4 regions of the Pantoea sp. X-Soil-TKNS-1211 genome follow, and region 1 is predicted to be linked to each of the others. Evidence: riboswitches for the same ligand, from Rfam matches in the RefSeq annotation. Region 1 holds a riboswitch; each other region holds the start of a gene.
What was found. Region 1 has a riboswitch for thiamine pyrophosphate ahead of AC6I8W_RS22745 (FAD-dependent oxidoreductase). Riboswitches for the same ligand answer to the same signal wherever they lie in the genome.

Region 1 (3,951 bases):
GTTTGCGCGTGTTGCGATTAAGTAAGCGCGCGCCCAGTGACTCCTCCAGCGCGGCGATGCGGCGGCTGACGTATTGCTTGGACAGCATCAACTGCTCGGCGGCAGCGGTGAAGTTGCCGGCTTTAATCACGGCGACATAAATGCGCAGGTCATCTATCTGCATATTGTCCACTTATTGGTGACAGTCATTGTCAGTGTAACGCATTGTTGAGCGTTTCAGTTTACGTATACTGAGTCTCATCAGGAAGCGAAATCGTCTTCCGCTAACAAATTTGAGGAGCAGACCATGATTGAACAAAGATTGTCAGCCCAGCGCGGCCTCGGTGACCACGGCTGGTTGCATTCACGCCATACTTTCTCGTTTGCCAACTATTGGGACCCGAAACAGACTGGTTTCTCGGATTTACTGGTGATTAACGATGACCAGGTGGCACCGGGTCGTGGTTTTGGTGCACACCCGCACAGCAACATGGAGATCATCTCTTATGTGCTGGAAGGGGCGCTGGAGCATAAAGACTCTATGGGCACCGGTTCGGTAATTGTCCCCGGTGACGTGCAGCTGATGAGCGCCGGTAGTGGCGTGACGCATAGCGAGTTTAACCACTCGAAAGCGGAAAGCGTGCATTTCCTGCAAATCTGGATCGTACCGGCAGAACGTGGCACCCAGCCTGGCTACCAGCAGATTTCGGTAGCAGAAGGTGACAAACGTGGTCAGTTGCGTCTGATTGTGTCGCCGGCAGGTGATGCCGGTTCGCTCAGTGTCCGTCAGGATATCCGCATCTATGCTGGACTGTTTGATGGTGCCGAGCAGCAGACCTTTGCGCTGGATGCCGACCGCTATGCCTATATTCATGTGGCGAGTGGCAGCATTGAAGTGAACGGCGTGGTGTTTAACGCCGGGGACGGCGCACGCGTACGCAACGAAACCGCGCTGCAATTCGCCAACGGCAAAGATGCGGAAGTGTTGTTGTTTGATCTGCGCCCGCTGGAAGTGAATCATCCGCAGCGTTAAACAATATGGGAGGCCTGTTGGCCTCCTTTCTTCTTCAATTGCGCGATAAATCGTGCCGCTAAACCCATTCCATTCCCCGCACAATCCGTAGCAGCGCGATTTATCGCGCGGGTTTTGACCTTCAGCAATCTCCACCCGTAAGGTGCGATGTTTACAACAACAACGCGGCAGAGGCCAGTCGTTGCATGATATCAAAATCCCGCTGCTCATCTGGCATCGCTATTCCTGGTTTGCCTGATGCTTCAGGGGCAGAACACCACCCATAAAATAATCACGCCGAACACGCACACCAGAATGGCTGAAATGATTGAATCAGCACACATATTTTATCTGCCGGATTTCAGGATGAAGAGAGGAGGATACGCGCAAATCGTGGAGAAAAATGGGTGATCCTGAAACAGGGAATTTTTAAAGGTTAGCCTTTGTTGCCAGTCTTACACTTGACGAAGCCTGGCTGCTGCAATACAAATAGACGCGTCGGGGGAGTCTCGCCCAAGAGACTGAGAGGCTAAAAGCGCACTGCGCGGCTTAGCGACCCTTTGAACCTGACCCAGTTGATACTGGCGTAGGAAGACTGACAGCCTGCCATTTTGGCTGTCTGACAACGGGACGCTTTTCCGTCGCGCGTGTCATTTCCCTCCTCCTGTATCCGGGTCTCAGTGCGAAAACTGAGAGGCCGATATGAATGCTCCCCGTTGTATTCCGGAACACCCGCTATGAGTCGCTGGTCGATATTAGGCAGCGGCGTGGCGGGCCTGTGCGTAGCGACCTTACTCGCTGAACGCGGTGAACAACTTGAAGTGATTAGCGATGAATCGCGGCAGCCCGCCTCGTGGTTTGCCGGTGGCATGCTCGCGCCCTGGTGCGAAGCAGAAAGCGCACCGCGTGCTGTCATCGATCTTGGTCAACATTCCGCCACCTGGTGGCAGCAGCGTGTCAGCAGCGTTGAACATCAGGGCACGTTGGTGGTGGCTCCGCCGCGTGATAGCCAGGAACTGAACCGCTTTGCGCGCATGACCGAACAACATCAATGGATTGATCCGGCAGAAGTGGAACCGGCTCTCGCCGGACGCTTTGCCCGTGGCCTGTTTTTTGCCCGCGAAGCGCATCTCGATCCCCGTTTGGCGCTGAACGAAATGCGTGAGAAATTGCAGCAGCGCGGGGGGGCTTTTCACCACGGGAAACCGTCGGGGCAAGTGATCGACTGTCGTGGGATCCATGCGGCAGCGGCGTTGCCACGCCTGCGGGCGGTGCGCGGTGAAATGCTGATTTTGCATAGCGATGAGGTGCGCTTCTCGCGCCCGATTCGTCTGCTGCATCCGCGCTTTCCTTGCTATCTGGTGCCGCGTCGCGCGGGTCATTTTATGCTCGGTGCAACCATGGTCGAGAGCCATGACGCCAGCCCGATCAGCGCCCGCGCCATGATGGAGCTGCTCAGCGCTGCCTGGGCCATCCATCCGGCGCTGGCCGAAGCGCGCATTATCGAAAGCGCCAGCGGTTTGCGTCCGGCCTACCCGGCCAATCTGCCGGAAATCCACTATCAAAACGGCTCGTTTTACCTCAACGGTATGTACCGCCACGGCTTCCTCCTGGCCCCGCTAATGGCGGAGCAACTGATGCAGCGCTTAACCTCGGAACAACTTCATGAATATTCAGCTTAACGGCCGCCCGGTGCTGACTGCTGCTCGCACCCTGAGCGAACTGCTGCGCGAACAGCACATTGATGCCGCCTGCGTGGCAACTGCCTTCAATGGCAATTTTGTTCCCAAATCCCAGTACGACAGCCAGCAACTGACAGAAGGCTGTCAATTGGAAGTGCTATCACCGATGCAGGGAGGCTAATCATGTTTTATGGCTTTGAACCCCAGTCACGTTTTCTGCTCGGCACCGCAGGTTATCCCTCGCCTGCGATTTTACAGCAGGCGATTGCGGCGGCGGGTAGCGAAATCATTACCGTCAGTCTGCGGCGTGAAGGCACAGCCGGTGCTGCCTTTCGTGAATTGCTGGCGCAGTTGGATCTGCGCGTGCTGCCCAACACCGCCGGATGTCACACGGTGCAGGAAGCAGTAACCACGGCCTATATGGCGCGTGAATTATTTAACACCCCGTGGATCAAGCTGGAGGTGATCGGCCATGCCGACACGCTGCAACCCGATCCCTTCGCGTTGGTGGAGGCAGCCCGCATCCTGTGTGCCGACGGATTTCAGGTGTTTCCGTATACCACCGAAGATCTGATTGTCGGTGAAAAATTGCTGGAAGCGGGCTGCGAAGTCCTGATGCCGTGGGGTGCGCCGATTGGCTCCGGCCAGGGGCTACGTAACATTGATGGACTACGGGCGATGCGTGCCTGGTTCAGCGATATTCCGCTGATTATCGATGCCGGTATCGGTGCGCCATCGCAGGCAGCACAGGCGATGGAGCTGGGTTTCGACGCGGTTCTACTCAACACCGCCGTAGCGAAAGCGGGTGACCCGGTGCGTATGGCGGGGGCGTTCCGCCAGGCTATCGAGGCGGGGCAAGCCGCACGTGACGGAGGGTTGATGGAGAAACGCGATATGGCCGCCGCCTCCACACCGATCTTTGGTCTCGCCACGTTTGGCGGAGGACAGTAACGATGGATCGCTATCAACGTCAGATGATGTTGCCGGAAATCGGCGAGCCGGGACAGCAGCGACTGAGCCAGGCGCGCGTGCTGGTGGTGGGTGCTGGTGGACTGGGTTCCACGCTGTTGCCGTTGCTGGTGGGGGCGGGCGTCGGCTATATCCGCCTGTATGACGACGATGACGTGGCGCTGCACAACCTGCACCGCCAGACATTGTTCGATATGCAGGACGTCGCGCAGCTCAAAGTCACCAGCGCGCAACGCGCGTTGCTGCGGCGTAATCCGCAGGTGCGCGTGGAACCGCTGCCGCTGCCGTTAACTGCCAGCAATGTGCAGC
Region 2 (3,951 bases), on a different replicon from region 1:
CCGCCAGCGCGGCCGACAGTGAACAACCGGTGCCGTGCGTGTGGCGAGTGTTGACGCGCGGTGCGGTAAAACGCTGGCGTCCGTTGCGAGTGATAAGCCAGTCGGGACTTTCCGCATCACTCAGATGTCCCCCCTTCATCAGTACCGCTTCACAGCCGAGATCGAGCAACGCATCACCCTGCATCAGCATCGTCTTCTCATCCTGCGCCACGCTGCGGCCAAGCAGTGCCGCCGCTTCCGGCAAGTTTGGCGTGATCAGCGAAACCTGTGGCAACAACAGCTCGCGCAGACTGGCGATAGCGTCGGGTGACAACAAAGCATCACCACTTTTCGCAATCATCACGGTATCCAAAACCACGAACGGCAGGCTGGCACGCTTCAGCTTGTCAGCAACAATTTCCACCACCGCCGTTTCCGCCAGCATGCCGATTTTCGCGCTGTCGATACGCACATCGTCGAGTACCGAATCCAGCTGCGCCCCGACAAAATCAGGTTCGATACGATAGACCGACTGCACGCCACAGGTATTCTGGGCCACCAGCGCAGTGATCACGCTGGTGCCGTAGGCGCCCAGCGCGGAGAAAGCTTTGAGATCAGCCTGAATCCCTGCGCCACCGCTCGGATCGGTTCCGGCAATGGTCAACGCGTTGATGCGTTTCATGGTGCCACCTCCAGCGTCCACAACGCATCAAGAAAAGCGGCCACAAAGCTGCCTGGCCCCGGCGCCTGACGCGCCGCCCTTTCGCCAGCCAGCGACATGACACGACAGGCGGCCGCCACATGTTGCAGACGTTCTCCCGGCAGGCTGGCAAACGCCGCTACCACTGCCGACAACGCGCAGCCTGTCCCCACCACGCGTGTCATCAGCGGACTACCACCGGGGATGGCAAAAGTTTGCTGGCCATCGGTGACGTAATCCACTTCTCCGGTGACCGCCACAATGCTGTGGTATTCACGTGCCAGTTGTTGTGCGGCACTGATCGCGGCATCGGCCTGATGCACACTGTCCACACCACGCCCGCCTGCCGCCTGATTCGCGAGGGCAAGGATCTCCGACGCATTGCCACGAATCGCCGCCGGTTGCTGATTTAATAGTTGCTGGCAAAATTCGGTGCGCAGGGTTAATGCACCGACTGCGACCGGGTCGAGCGTCCAGGGGGTAGCGGCACGATTTGCCACCTCAACCGCAGCCAGCATGGCGATGCTGCGCTCGCGTGTCAGGGTGCCAACGTTAATCAGCAGCGCATCGGCAAAACTGCTGAACTGCGCGGCCTCGTCAGCGTCGATCACCATGGCAGGTGAGGCCCGCAGCGCCAACAACACATTGGCGGTAAAGGTCTGCACCACGTCATTGGTCATGCAGTGCACTAACGGTGCATGCTGATGAAGTAATTGAAGCGATTGCGCGAGCTGCGCGGGGGAAAGAAGGTCAGGTTGTTTCATAAGGCTCCCAACCGGCGATCAAGAAGGCGAATGCGGTCAGGCATCTGACTTCCCTACGCTGGCATTAATCCAGATCAGGTTCGAAGGGTATTTCTCAGCCGTGAACGGCACCCCTAGTCATTGATAAATCGTTAACGTACCCATCGTGCAGGTCGCTCACCGGATCATAAGGGAGTTGCTCAGCACTGTAAACCGTCGGACCTACAGCAATAAAAAACCCCGCAGAACGGGGTTAGTCAGATACCGGGTACAGGCAATTTATTTACGCAGATACTGATTCAGATACTGCTTAACTTTCTCAGTGCCATTACCTACGTTGGCAACGGCAGTGCGTAATTGTGTCGCGCTGACCTCCAGGGTATGCGTCCAATACTCAACTTCCCAGGTTTCACTGAGACTAATAAAGCGTTTGTCTTCCGGTTGTTTTCTCTTTAAATCATCAGCCATTTTGCAGCTCCTGAGGTTAATTCTGAAAACATGACTATCGCTTCTTAAGGAGAGTAACTGGTTAGCTTTACCGAAGGACGTTAGTAGTTCGATGACAGCGTACCGCCTCCCGCTTAAGTCCAGGAGCCAGCACAATGCTGGCTACCGGAAAAAATCCTAGCCAAATTGGTTGATGAGATCAAGGTATAGTGACTATACCAAAGAACAACAGAGTAAAACTTTTCAACCACACTTCATGGCTGAACGTTGTCTTACCTTTTTTGTAAATCAGCAGGATTAATGACTGAGCAACAAATAATCACCAAAAAAACAACAAACATAAATATATGATATAAAACAATAAAATTCTTATTTTGCGTTCTGCATCATAAATCGTACTCAACAAGATTGATAATTCGCGCCGCAAAAAATAGCATCTCACCACTGGTTACATGAAGTAACAGTTACAAATACGCATCATCATAACTGGAATTATCACGGAGGATTCATTATGCATCGGACTGTGCGCACGTCTTTATCTTCAGCTATTGCGGCTACGTTGCTCGCCACATCGTTTGTCCCTGTCGCCCCAGCTCTGGCAGCAGGCTTCATTGATGATTCATCCCTCACCGGTGGCCTCTATTACTGGCAACGCCAGCGTGATCGTAAAGAGATGGACCCACAACACGGTCAGTACGGCCAATATGATGCCAATCTGCATCATGCGACAGGCAATGCCAGCCTCGATTTTTCGTCTGGCTACCTGGCAAACTTTATCGGTCTTGACCTCGCTGCTTTTGGTGCGTTGGAGCTGACTAACGGCGGCCCGGCCGCACCCAACGAAATTGGTTTCAGTGACGCCAGCAACCGCTGGGATGAAAAATGGACCGGCGACAAAAGCGGTGTCAGCCTGTACAAAGCCGCGCTAAAAACCCAATGGCAGGATTACTGGCTGCGTGCCGGTTATCTGCAACCCACCGGTCAGACGCTACTGGCACCACACTGGAGCTTCCTGCCGGGAACGTATCGGGGAGTGGAAGCCGGAACTACTTATGATTTTAATGATGCAGGAGCACTCTCCTTCTCATGGATGTGGACCGATCATTACAAAGCCCCCTGGTATCAGCATATGTACAACTTCCGTAAAGCGGACGGCACCACGAGTATTCCGTGGCTGCAATCTTTCGGCGCGAAGTACGATTTTAAAAACAGCCTGGTGTTGGAGGGGGCGTACGGCCAGGCCGCTGATTACATGGACCAATACTTCGCAAAAGCGTCGTATCAACTGCCGTTGGCGGGTTCACCGCTACGCACCAGTTATCAATTTTATGGTGCGCAGGATCGCGAAGGTGGAGGCACCGGCAACGTCAATAACGTCTATGACGGTTTAGCCTGGCTACAGGCGATGACGCTCGGCTATACCCTTGGTGCATTTGATTTCCGCCTGGAAGGTACTTGGGTGAAAGCCGAAGGTAATCAGGGCTTCTTTTTACAACGTATGACCCCCTCTTACGCCAGCTCCAATGGCCGTATGGACGTATGGTGGGATTCACGTTCGGACTGGAATGCCAACGGCGAAAAAGCGGTGTTTGCCGGTGTGATGGTAGACCTCGGCAACTGGCAATTGCCAGGCTGGCAAGCGGGTGGCTCCTATGCTTATGGCTGGGATGCCAGGCCTTCCACTAATCCCATATACAACCAGCAGCAGCGGCTGACAGAATCCGCCTGGAGCCTTGACCTGGTGTACACCTTGCAGGAAACACGCGCCAAAGGTACGCAGTTTAAATTGCATTACACCCAATATGACAACCACAGCAACCTGCCCAGCTACAGCGGTGGCTACGGCAACATCTTTCAGGATGAGAAAGACATCAAATTTATGGTCATCGCACCCTTTACCATTTTCTGACCCTGAGTGGGCTGCCACCCGCATTTGCCATCCATGCATAAGGATAACCGCATGAAAAAGTTTCAGTTAAGCCTGCTGGCACTCAGCATGATGGGCATCACCGCCTGTAGTGCCGTGCCACAAAACCAGCAACAGGTCGTGGATCAAATCAGCCAGTTTGGCGTGCAGTACCA
Region 3 (3,951 bases), on a different replicon from region 1:
CCATATTGCCCTGCAACGCAACTTTATGGCCGACGCGACGACGTGCATCCGCAATATCGGTGCTCCAGTCCAGACCCAGCGCATCACAGCCGGTCTCCGCTATCGCTTCCAGCCACTGGCCGCCCCCTTTGGTGAACAGGGTGATCGGCACGCGACGGCCTTCGCTCTCGTGCAGTACGCTATCGACAATTTTGTGCATGTAGTAAAGCGAGAACTCACGATAATCACGCCCGGTCAGCACACCGCCCCAGGTGTCAAACACCATGATCGATTGTGCACCGGCTTTGATCTGCGCATTCAGATAGAGGATCACGCTATCGGCCAGTTTATCCAGCAACGCATGCAGCGTCTGCGGCTCGGCGTACATCATCTTTTTGATTTTGGTGAAGGCTTTGCTACTGCCGCCTTCAACCATATAAGTTGCCAGCGTCCACGGGCTACCGGAGAAACCGATCAACGGCACTTCACCTTTCAGGTTATGACGGATGGTACGCACCGCATTCATCACATAACCCAGCTCTTGCTCAGGATCAGGCACCGGCAGTTTGTCGACATCGGCGCGGCAGGTAATGGGATTAGAGAAACGTGGACCTTCCCCAGTTTCAAAGTACAGGCCCAGCCCCATGGCATCCGGGATGGTGAGGATATCGCTGAAGAGGATAGCCGCATCCAGCGCATAGCGGCGCAGCGGTTGCAGCGTGACTTCGCACGCCAGCTCAGCATTTTTACACAGCGACATAAAGTCACCGGCCTGAGCGCGCGTGGCTTTATATTCCGGCAGATAACGCCCGGCTTGTCGCATCATCCACACCGGGGTGACATCCACCGGTTGACGTAACAGGGCGCGTAGATAACGATCGTTCTTCAGTTCACTCATAATTGGCTCTCTCACTGGCAGGAAGCCAGTGTAGCATTTTCACATCGCGCTGGCGCGACACTGGGCAACGGTATCTTCAATCAGGCGTCGCGCCACGGTGCCTGGGGGCGGTAATAAGGGTAACGCATCGTAGCGGAACCAGCCGGCATCCAGCAGCTCTTTGCCGTCATGCTGTAGCTCGCCTCCCTCGTATTCCGCCATATAAGCCATCATCAGCGAATGAGGAAACGGCCAGGGTTGTGAGGTGACATAGCGTACGTTTTTCACCCGCACGTTGCTCTCTTCCATCACTTCGCGCGCCACCGCTTGTTCGAGGGTTTCCCCCACCTCAACAAAACCGGCCAGCACGGTGTAGACGTTGTTGCGATGCTTCGCGTGGTTCGCCAGCAGGATCTCATCACCGCGTCGGATCGCCACAATGATGCAGGGCGCGATTTGCGGATAGTACCGTTCACGGCAGTGGCCGCACAGGCAAGCGAACTCACGTTTGCTCAGGTGCATTTCGTGGCCGCAATAACCGCACCAGCGATGTGAACGATAGAACTCCGCCAGTTGCACGCCACGTCCGGCGAGCTGAAACAGGCCGACATCTTCGTCGATCAACTGCCGAACTGAACCCATATTGTCAGGACGTGCCTCACGGATCAGCCAGACATTTTCACCCTGCCATTCGCCAATCACCATGCCGCTGCTGCCTGTCAGGCCATACTGTTCTGCAACACCGTGCGGCAACTCACCCTGCGGCAGCCAAAGTTTTTGTTCATAGCTGACAATCCACCAGCCAGCGTCTACGCTTGAGATCTCACGTTGCATTTAAATCGTCATCCTTAGCGTCTATTCGCGGAATGAACCACTATAACCCACATGGAGCCTCGTATGCTTACTCAGTTAGACGACCTGACCGAGCGTGTAGGCCGCGGTAACGAATTGGTCGATTCATGGCTACACGCGCGTCGTCAGCTGCTGGTTAACTATTATCAGTTGATTGGCATGAAGCCAAAAAAAGACGCCTTAAGCGCCCTTGATGAGCAGGCGTTGGATGCGTTTTGCCACAACCTGGTGGATTATCTTTCCGTTGGTCATTTCAGTATTTATGAGCGGATTATCAATGAGATGCAGGGTGACAGCCCCCTAATTGCCGCCGCACAGATTTATCCGCTACTGGAGGCGAATACCGAACGAATGATGCAGCTGTATGACGGTCATCTGCAACAGGCCATCACCGATGATAACTGCGCCACCTTTCAGCAAGCCTTGTCTGAAGTGGGGGAAGTGCTGGAGTCACGTTTCACGCTGGAAGACAAGCTGGTGCATCTGGCGTGGGATAATCAGCTGGCACGCACGCCGGTGGCAAATGAAAGCATCATTGCCCGTCCTGCGTAGAATCCTGCATTTGTAAAAGACTTGTTATTCGTAAAAAGCCCTTCTATGCTACGAGGGCTTTATCTGTTTTACGGTTTAACACCGTAACTATTTTCTTGTCGGAGTGCCCACTTGGGCTGAGACCGTTAATTCGGGATCCGCGGAACCTGATCAGGTTAGTACCTGCGAAGGGAACAAGAGTAAATATCACAGTCGGTGCGTGCGCCGTTTCTGTTACTCCTTCCGGACTCCGGACAAGCAACTTCCATCATTTACAGGAAACTTGCTATGTCTGTCGCAAAAACGTCTCGTCGTGAACAACGCGCCCAGGCGCAAGAATTTATTGATTCCCTACAAGGCACCGCTTTCCCAAACTCAACACGCATCTGGATCACCGGCAGCCGTGCTGATATTCGCGTACCGATGCGGGAGATTCAGCTTAGTCCGACCCTGATCGGCGGCAGCAAAGACAATCCGCAATACGAAACCAACGAGCCGGTGCCGGTGTACGACACGGCGGGCGCTTACGGCGATCCGCAAGCAACGATTGATGTCCATCAAGGACTGGCCAAACTGCGTGCGGAGTGGATCGCTGAACGCGGGGACAGTGAAACCATCGACCAACTCAGCTCCGACTATACTCAGCAGCGCCTGGCGGATGAGGGGCTGGATCACCTGCGGTTTGAACATTTGCCCCAGCCGCGACGCGCCAAATCCGGTCGCTGCGTCACCCAACTTCACTATGCACGTCAGGGCATCATTACCCCCGAAATGGAGTTTATTGCGTTGCGTGAAAATATGGGACGCGAGCGTATCCGTGGCGAGGTATTGCTGCAACAGCATCCAGGCCACAGTTTTGGCGCGCACCTGCCGGAGGATATCACCGCTGAATTTGTGCGCCAGGAAGTCGCCGCAGGGCGTGCCATCATCCCGTCCAACATCAACCACCCTGAATCTGAGCCGATGATCATTGGCCGCAACTTTCTGGTTAAAGTGAATGCCAACATCGGCAACTCGGCGGTCAGCTCCTCGATTGAAGAGGAAGTGGAAAAGCTGGTGTGGTCAACACGCTGGGGAGCCGACACGGTGATGGACCTCTCGACGGGCCGTTATATTCACGAAACACGTGAGTGGATTTTGCGTAACAGCCCGGTGCCGATTGGCACCGTACCGATTTATCAGGCGCTGGAGAAAGTGAACGGCATTGCGGAAGATTTGAATTGGGAGATCTTCCGTGACACCTTGCTGGAGCAGGCCGAGCAAGGCGTGGACTACTTCACCATCCACGCCGGTGTGCTGCTGCGTTATGTGCCGATGACGGCGAAGCGTCTGACCGGCATCGTTTCGCGTGGCGGTTCGATCATGGCGAAGTGGTGCCTGTCGCATCATCAGGAAAGCTTCCTGTACCTGCACTTTCGTGAGATTTGTGAGATCTGCGCTGCCTATGATGTTGCGCTGTCGCTGGGGGATGGGCTGCGTCCGGGTTCGATTCAGGATGCCAACGATACAGCGCAATTTGCTGAGTTGCACACGCTAGGTGAACTGACAAAACTGGCCTGGGAATATGATGTGCAGGTGATGATCGAAGGTCCGGGCCATGTGCCGATGCAGATGATTCGCCGCAATATGACCGAGCAGCTGGAACATTGCCACGAAGCCCCCTTCTATACCCTTGGCCCGCTGACCACCGATATCGCCCCCGGCTACGATCA
Region 4 (3,951 bases), on a different replicon from region 1:
CCCCAGTCCCAGATTCTGCTGCACCGTCAGGTGGGGAAACAGGTTGTTCTCCTGGAATAGCATCGAGACCGGACGCGCCGCAGGGACGCTGGCGGTATGATCTGTGCCGTTCAACCATAAATTGCCGCTGCTGACTGGCAGGAAGCCACCAATCAGACTGAGCAGGGTGCTTTTTCCGGCACCGCTCGGGCCAAGGATCGCCAGCCGTTCGCCCGCTTGCGCGCTAAACTGGAAGCGCATTGGCAGATGCTGGTACAGGTAAGTGAGGTTATTCAGTGTCAGCATGACGACCTGGCAATTTTTCCATCAGGGTAAACAGGAGTAGACACAGCAGCAGCAACAGCAACGCTGTGACCGCGCCGTCATCGCCACGATAGGCACCAATTTGCTGGAACAGATAAAAGGGCAGGGTGCGGAAATCCGCACTGCCAAACAACGCCACCACGCCAAAATCACCAATCGACAACACGCAGGCAAAGGCTAGCGCCTGGGCAATCGGGCGTTGCAGCGCGCGCAGTTCAATCAGACGCAGGCGATTCCATCCCTGCACACCCAGCGAGGCGCACAATTGATTGTAACGCGCGCTGAGATCGCGCATCGGGTTCTCCAGCACTTTCATCGCATAAGGGATAGCGATCAGCGCGTTAGTGAAGATCACCAGGCCATCAGCAGATTGCGGCAGGCCAACGGTGGCGTTGAACAGCAGGAAAAAGCCGCTCGCCAGCACAATCCCCGGCATTGCCAGAATCAACATGCCACTCAGTTCCATCGCCTGTGCCGGGATGATGTGATGACGCAGGCGTAGCTCGCGACTGCTCCACAGTAGCATCAGGGTAAAAATGACGCACAACACGCCTGCCCCAAGGGCAATACGTAATGAGGTAAAGGTGGCCTGCCACAGGGCAGGTTGCTGTATCGCCCCGGCCACGCCGCCACGCAGACCATCGGTCACCACTGCCAGTAAAGGCGGGATCAACAGCAACAAGGCGAAACCGATCAATAAGCCATCGCTGAGGCGCGCACGCCAGCTGTCCTGCGGATCGCGCCAGCCGCGTATCTGTTGGCTCCCGGTCGGAATGGCTTTACTGAAGCGCTGGCTCAGCAACACCAACAGCAGGCAGCAACCCAACTGGAGCAGTGCCAGCAGGGCCGCGCGGCCAGGATCGTAGTCAAAACTCAGCGCCTGATAAATTGCCAGCTCCAGCGTGGTGGCCTGTGGGCCACCGCCGAGTGCGAGCACGGTGGCAAAACTGGCAAAACACAGCATAAAAATTAGCGCGGCGGTAGGCAGGATTTGCCGCCGCAACCACGGCCATTCAAGCAAATGGAACAGGTTCCAGCCACGCAGTCCAAGCTGGGCCGCCAGCTGACGCTGCTCGCCCGGAATGCTTTCCTGCGCCTGCAACAACATGCGTGTCGCCAGCGGTAGATTGAAGAACACGTGTGCCAGCAGAATGCCCTGCAAGCCATAAGGTGAGAAGTGATAATCGATCCCCACCAGGCTGCACAGCTGGGCCAGCCAGCCGCTGCGGCCATAGACGCTTAGTAAGCCGAACACCGCCACCAGAACCGGTAACACCAACGTCATGGCGCACAGGCGTAACAGCAGATTACGGCCAGGAAAGCGTCGCCGGTACAAGGCGCGTGCCAGCGGGATGGCGGGAATGACCGAGAACAAGGCCGACAGCAACGCCTGCCCGAAGGAGAACGCCAGCACATGATGCAGATAATCATCGCTGAGCAGGCCGCGCCAGTCACCGATCGGGGCTGACATCAGCAGTGCGCCAAACGCCAGCAGCGCCACCGCGCATAACAACAGCGCGGTGAAACTGCCGGGTAGCAGCCAGCCGGGAATTAACGGCTGACGGCGCGTTGCCATGCACTTATCCAGGCGGCACGATGGTCGGCAACCTCAGTCGGACTATACTGCAGCGCCGTTTGCGGTACGTTTAGCGTCTGATAACCGGCAGGCAGCTCGCTTTTAATCACCGGATACATCCAGTTTCCGGTTGGAATCGTCTGCTGGAAGTCCGGGGACACCATAAACTGCATAAATTGCTGCGCCAGTTTTGGTTGTTTGCTGCTGGCGAGCTGCGCCGCCACTTCAACCTGTAAGTAATGACCTTCGCTAAACGGTGCCGCAGCGTAGTTTTCTTTTTTCTCTTCAATGATGTGATAAGCCGGGGAAGTGGTATAGCTCAGCACCAGGTCGCCTTCGCCTTTCAGGAACAAGCCATAAGCCTCGCTCCAGCCTTTGGTGACGGTGACGGTTTTTTGCGCCAATTTTTGCCAGGCTTCCGGTGCTTTGTCGCCATACACCTTTTGCATCCACAGCAGCAGGCCCAGTCCGGGGGTACTGGTACGTGGATCTTCATAGATCACGCGCCATTTTTCCGGACTTTCTACCAGTTCTTTCAGGCTTTTCGGCGGGTTCTTCAGTTTGTTTTTGTCATAGACAAAGGCGAAGTAGCCATAGTCGAATGGGATAAAGGTGTCGTTGTGCCAGCCATCCGGCAGCTGGAGTGCGCGGGTATCCACCTGGCTTTTGGCAAACAGGCCGGTTTTTTCTGCCGCTTGTACCAGGTTGTTATCGAGGCCCAGCACGATATCCGCTTTGCTGTTTTTGCCTTCCATCCGCACGCGGTTGAGCAGCGACACGCCATCTTCCAGCGCGACATATTTCAGTTCGCAGCCGCACTGGGCTTCAAAGGCTTTTTTGACGGCGGGGCCGGGTCCCCACTCAGCAGAGAACGAATCGTAGGTGTAGACGGTCAGTACCGGTTTGGCAGCCAGTGCCGGGGCAGCAACCAACAACAGCACGGGCAGAACTTTTTTAAACACTTTGCGCTCCTTGAGGAGAAGATAAGGTTGAGTCGCAAAGGATCTGAGCAGTGAGGCATCTCAAATCCCTACGCCGGTATTAACCGGATCAGGTTCGACGGGTCTCTCTCAGCCCGGTAACGCAGGGCACCCCGTTGAGAACGGCTCATTCTAGACATTTCCGGGTCAGGACGAAAGGTTCACAACTCCGGCGGGGCAAACCAGGCGGATTTAAAGTCAAACCAGCCGAGGGTATTCATGCGTACACCACGCATACTGCGCTGGCCTTCCAGCAGCAGCCAGTGATGGAACAGCGGGTGCAGATAGTTACTGTCTACCAGTTGTTTACTCCATTCTGCGAGCGGTAGCGTTTTTTCGCGCCAACGTTCAGCCGAGTTTTGCCAGTCAATCGGGATACATTGTTGCATCAGCGGCAGCTCGTACAGCTGAGCGAACAGCGAGTAGTCGAGCGGTAGGGTGAAGTTGACACTACCCAGCCAGATGTCGCTCTCGCCCTCGCCATTAAACCAGGCTTCATAGCTCAGTTCGTGGGTAATCAGCTCAATGCCCTGCTCAGCCAACAGCGGACGCAGCGCATTGGCGATGCCCTCGTGCTCGACATGGTGGCTGTACCAGCTGATGGTCAGTTGTTTCAGGTTATCGGGTTTACTGACGGAGGTCAGATCGCGGCGATGGTGCCAGCGTGGCAGCAGGCCGTAAGCCGGGAACCAATAGCGTTGATAACCCACTCCGGCGTTGTTCAGCAAGGCGATCGGGTTAAACAGATAGCTGACCCAGCGGCGGAAATGGGCATCGCGCCCCTGTTCTGAACGCTGGTCAAACAGCAGAAAATAGCAACCCTCTTCGAGATGACTTTCTTCCAATTTTTCATCGGCGGTTTCGCCCTGCAATTTCACCCCGGCATACACCAATTCATCGCTGATTTCCGGCAGCACCCAAATCGAGACATCATCAATCAGCGCGCGGTAGCCGAAGTAGTCATCAAAGGCAGCAATCTTGAGCTGACTTTGCTGGTTGCGCACCACGCTGTATGGCCCGGTCCCAATCGGCTGCCGGGCGAAGTCGCGCTGGGTTTGCCATTCGCGCGGCAGGATCATCGCGCTGACGCTG

Region 2: another riboswitch for thiamine pyrophosphate. It lies ahead of thiM (hydroxyethylthiazole kinase); the one in region 1 lies ahead of AC6I8W_RS22745 (FAD-dependent oxidoreductase).
Region 3: another riboswitch for thiamine pyrophosphate. It lies ahead of thiC (phosphomethylpyrimidine synthase ThiC); the one in region 1 lies ahead of AC6I8W_RS22745 (FAD-dependent oxidoreductase).
Region 4: another riboswitch for thiamine pyrophosphate. It lies ahead of thiB (thiamine ABC transporter substrate binding subunit); the one in region 1 lies ahead of AC6I8W_RS22745 (FAD-dependent oxidoreductase).

Annotation. Positions count from the first base shown of each region.
Region 1 covers NZ_AP035954.1:505,664-509,614, reverse strand. The annotation lists gene AC6I8W_RS22755 (LysR family transcriptional regulator) at 1-163, opposite strand, end outside; gene AC6I8W_RS22750 (pirin family protein) at 287-1,012, shown strand; TPP riboswitch at 1,482-1,601, shown strand; gene AC6I8W_RS22745 (FAD-dependent oxidoreductase) at 1,729-2,673, shown strand; gene thiS (sulfur carrier protein ThiS) at 2,657-2,854, shown strand; gene AC6I8W_RS22735 (thiazole synthase) at 2,857-3,624, shown strand; gene AC6I8W_RS22730 (HesA/MoeB/ThiF family protein) at 3,627-3,951, shown strand, end outside.
Region 2 covers NZ_AP035953.1:2,948,293-2,952,243, forward strand. The annotation lists gene thiD (bifunctional hydroxymethylpyrimidine kinase/phosphomethylpyrimidine kinase) at 1-661, opposite strand, end outside; gene thiM (hydroxyethylthiazole kinase) at 658-1,443, opposite strand; TPP riboswitch at 1,477-1,568, opposite strand; gene AC6I8W_RS13980 (DUF3606 domain-containing protein) at 1,702-1,890, opposite strand; gene chiP (chitoporin ChiP) at 2,381-3,778, shown strand; gene AC6I8W_RS13990 (beta-N-acetylhexosaminidase) at 3,830-3,951, shown strand, end outside.
Region 3 covers NZ_AP035953.1:273,812-277,762, reverse strand. The annotation lists gene hemE (uroporphyrinogen decarboxylase) at 1-877, opposite strand, end outside; gene nudC (NAD(+) diphosphatase) at 917-1,690, opposite strand; gene rsd (sigma D regulator) at 1,754-2,260, shown strand; TPP riboswitch at 2,350-2,450, shown strand; gene thiC (phosphomethylpyrimidine synthase ThiC) at 2,528-3,951, shown strand, end outside.
Region 4 covers NZ_AP035953.1:771,487-775,437, forward strand. The annotation lists gene thiQ (thiamine ABC transporter ATP-binding protein ThiQ) at 1-285, opposite strand, end outside; gene thiP (thiamine/thiamine pyrophosphate ABC transporter permease ThiP) at 269-1,879, opposite strand; gene thiB (thiamine ABC transporter substrate binding subunit) at 1,855-2,841, opposite strand; TPP riboswitch at 2,889-2,985, opposite strand; gene sgrR (HTH-type transcriptional regulator SgrR) at 3,021-3,951, opposite strand, start outside.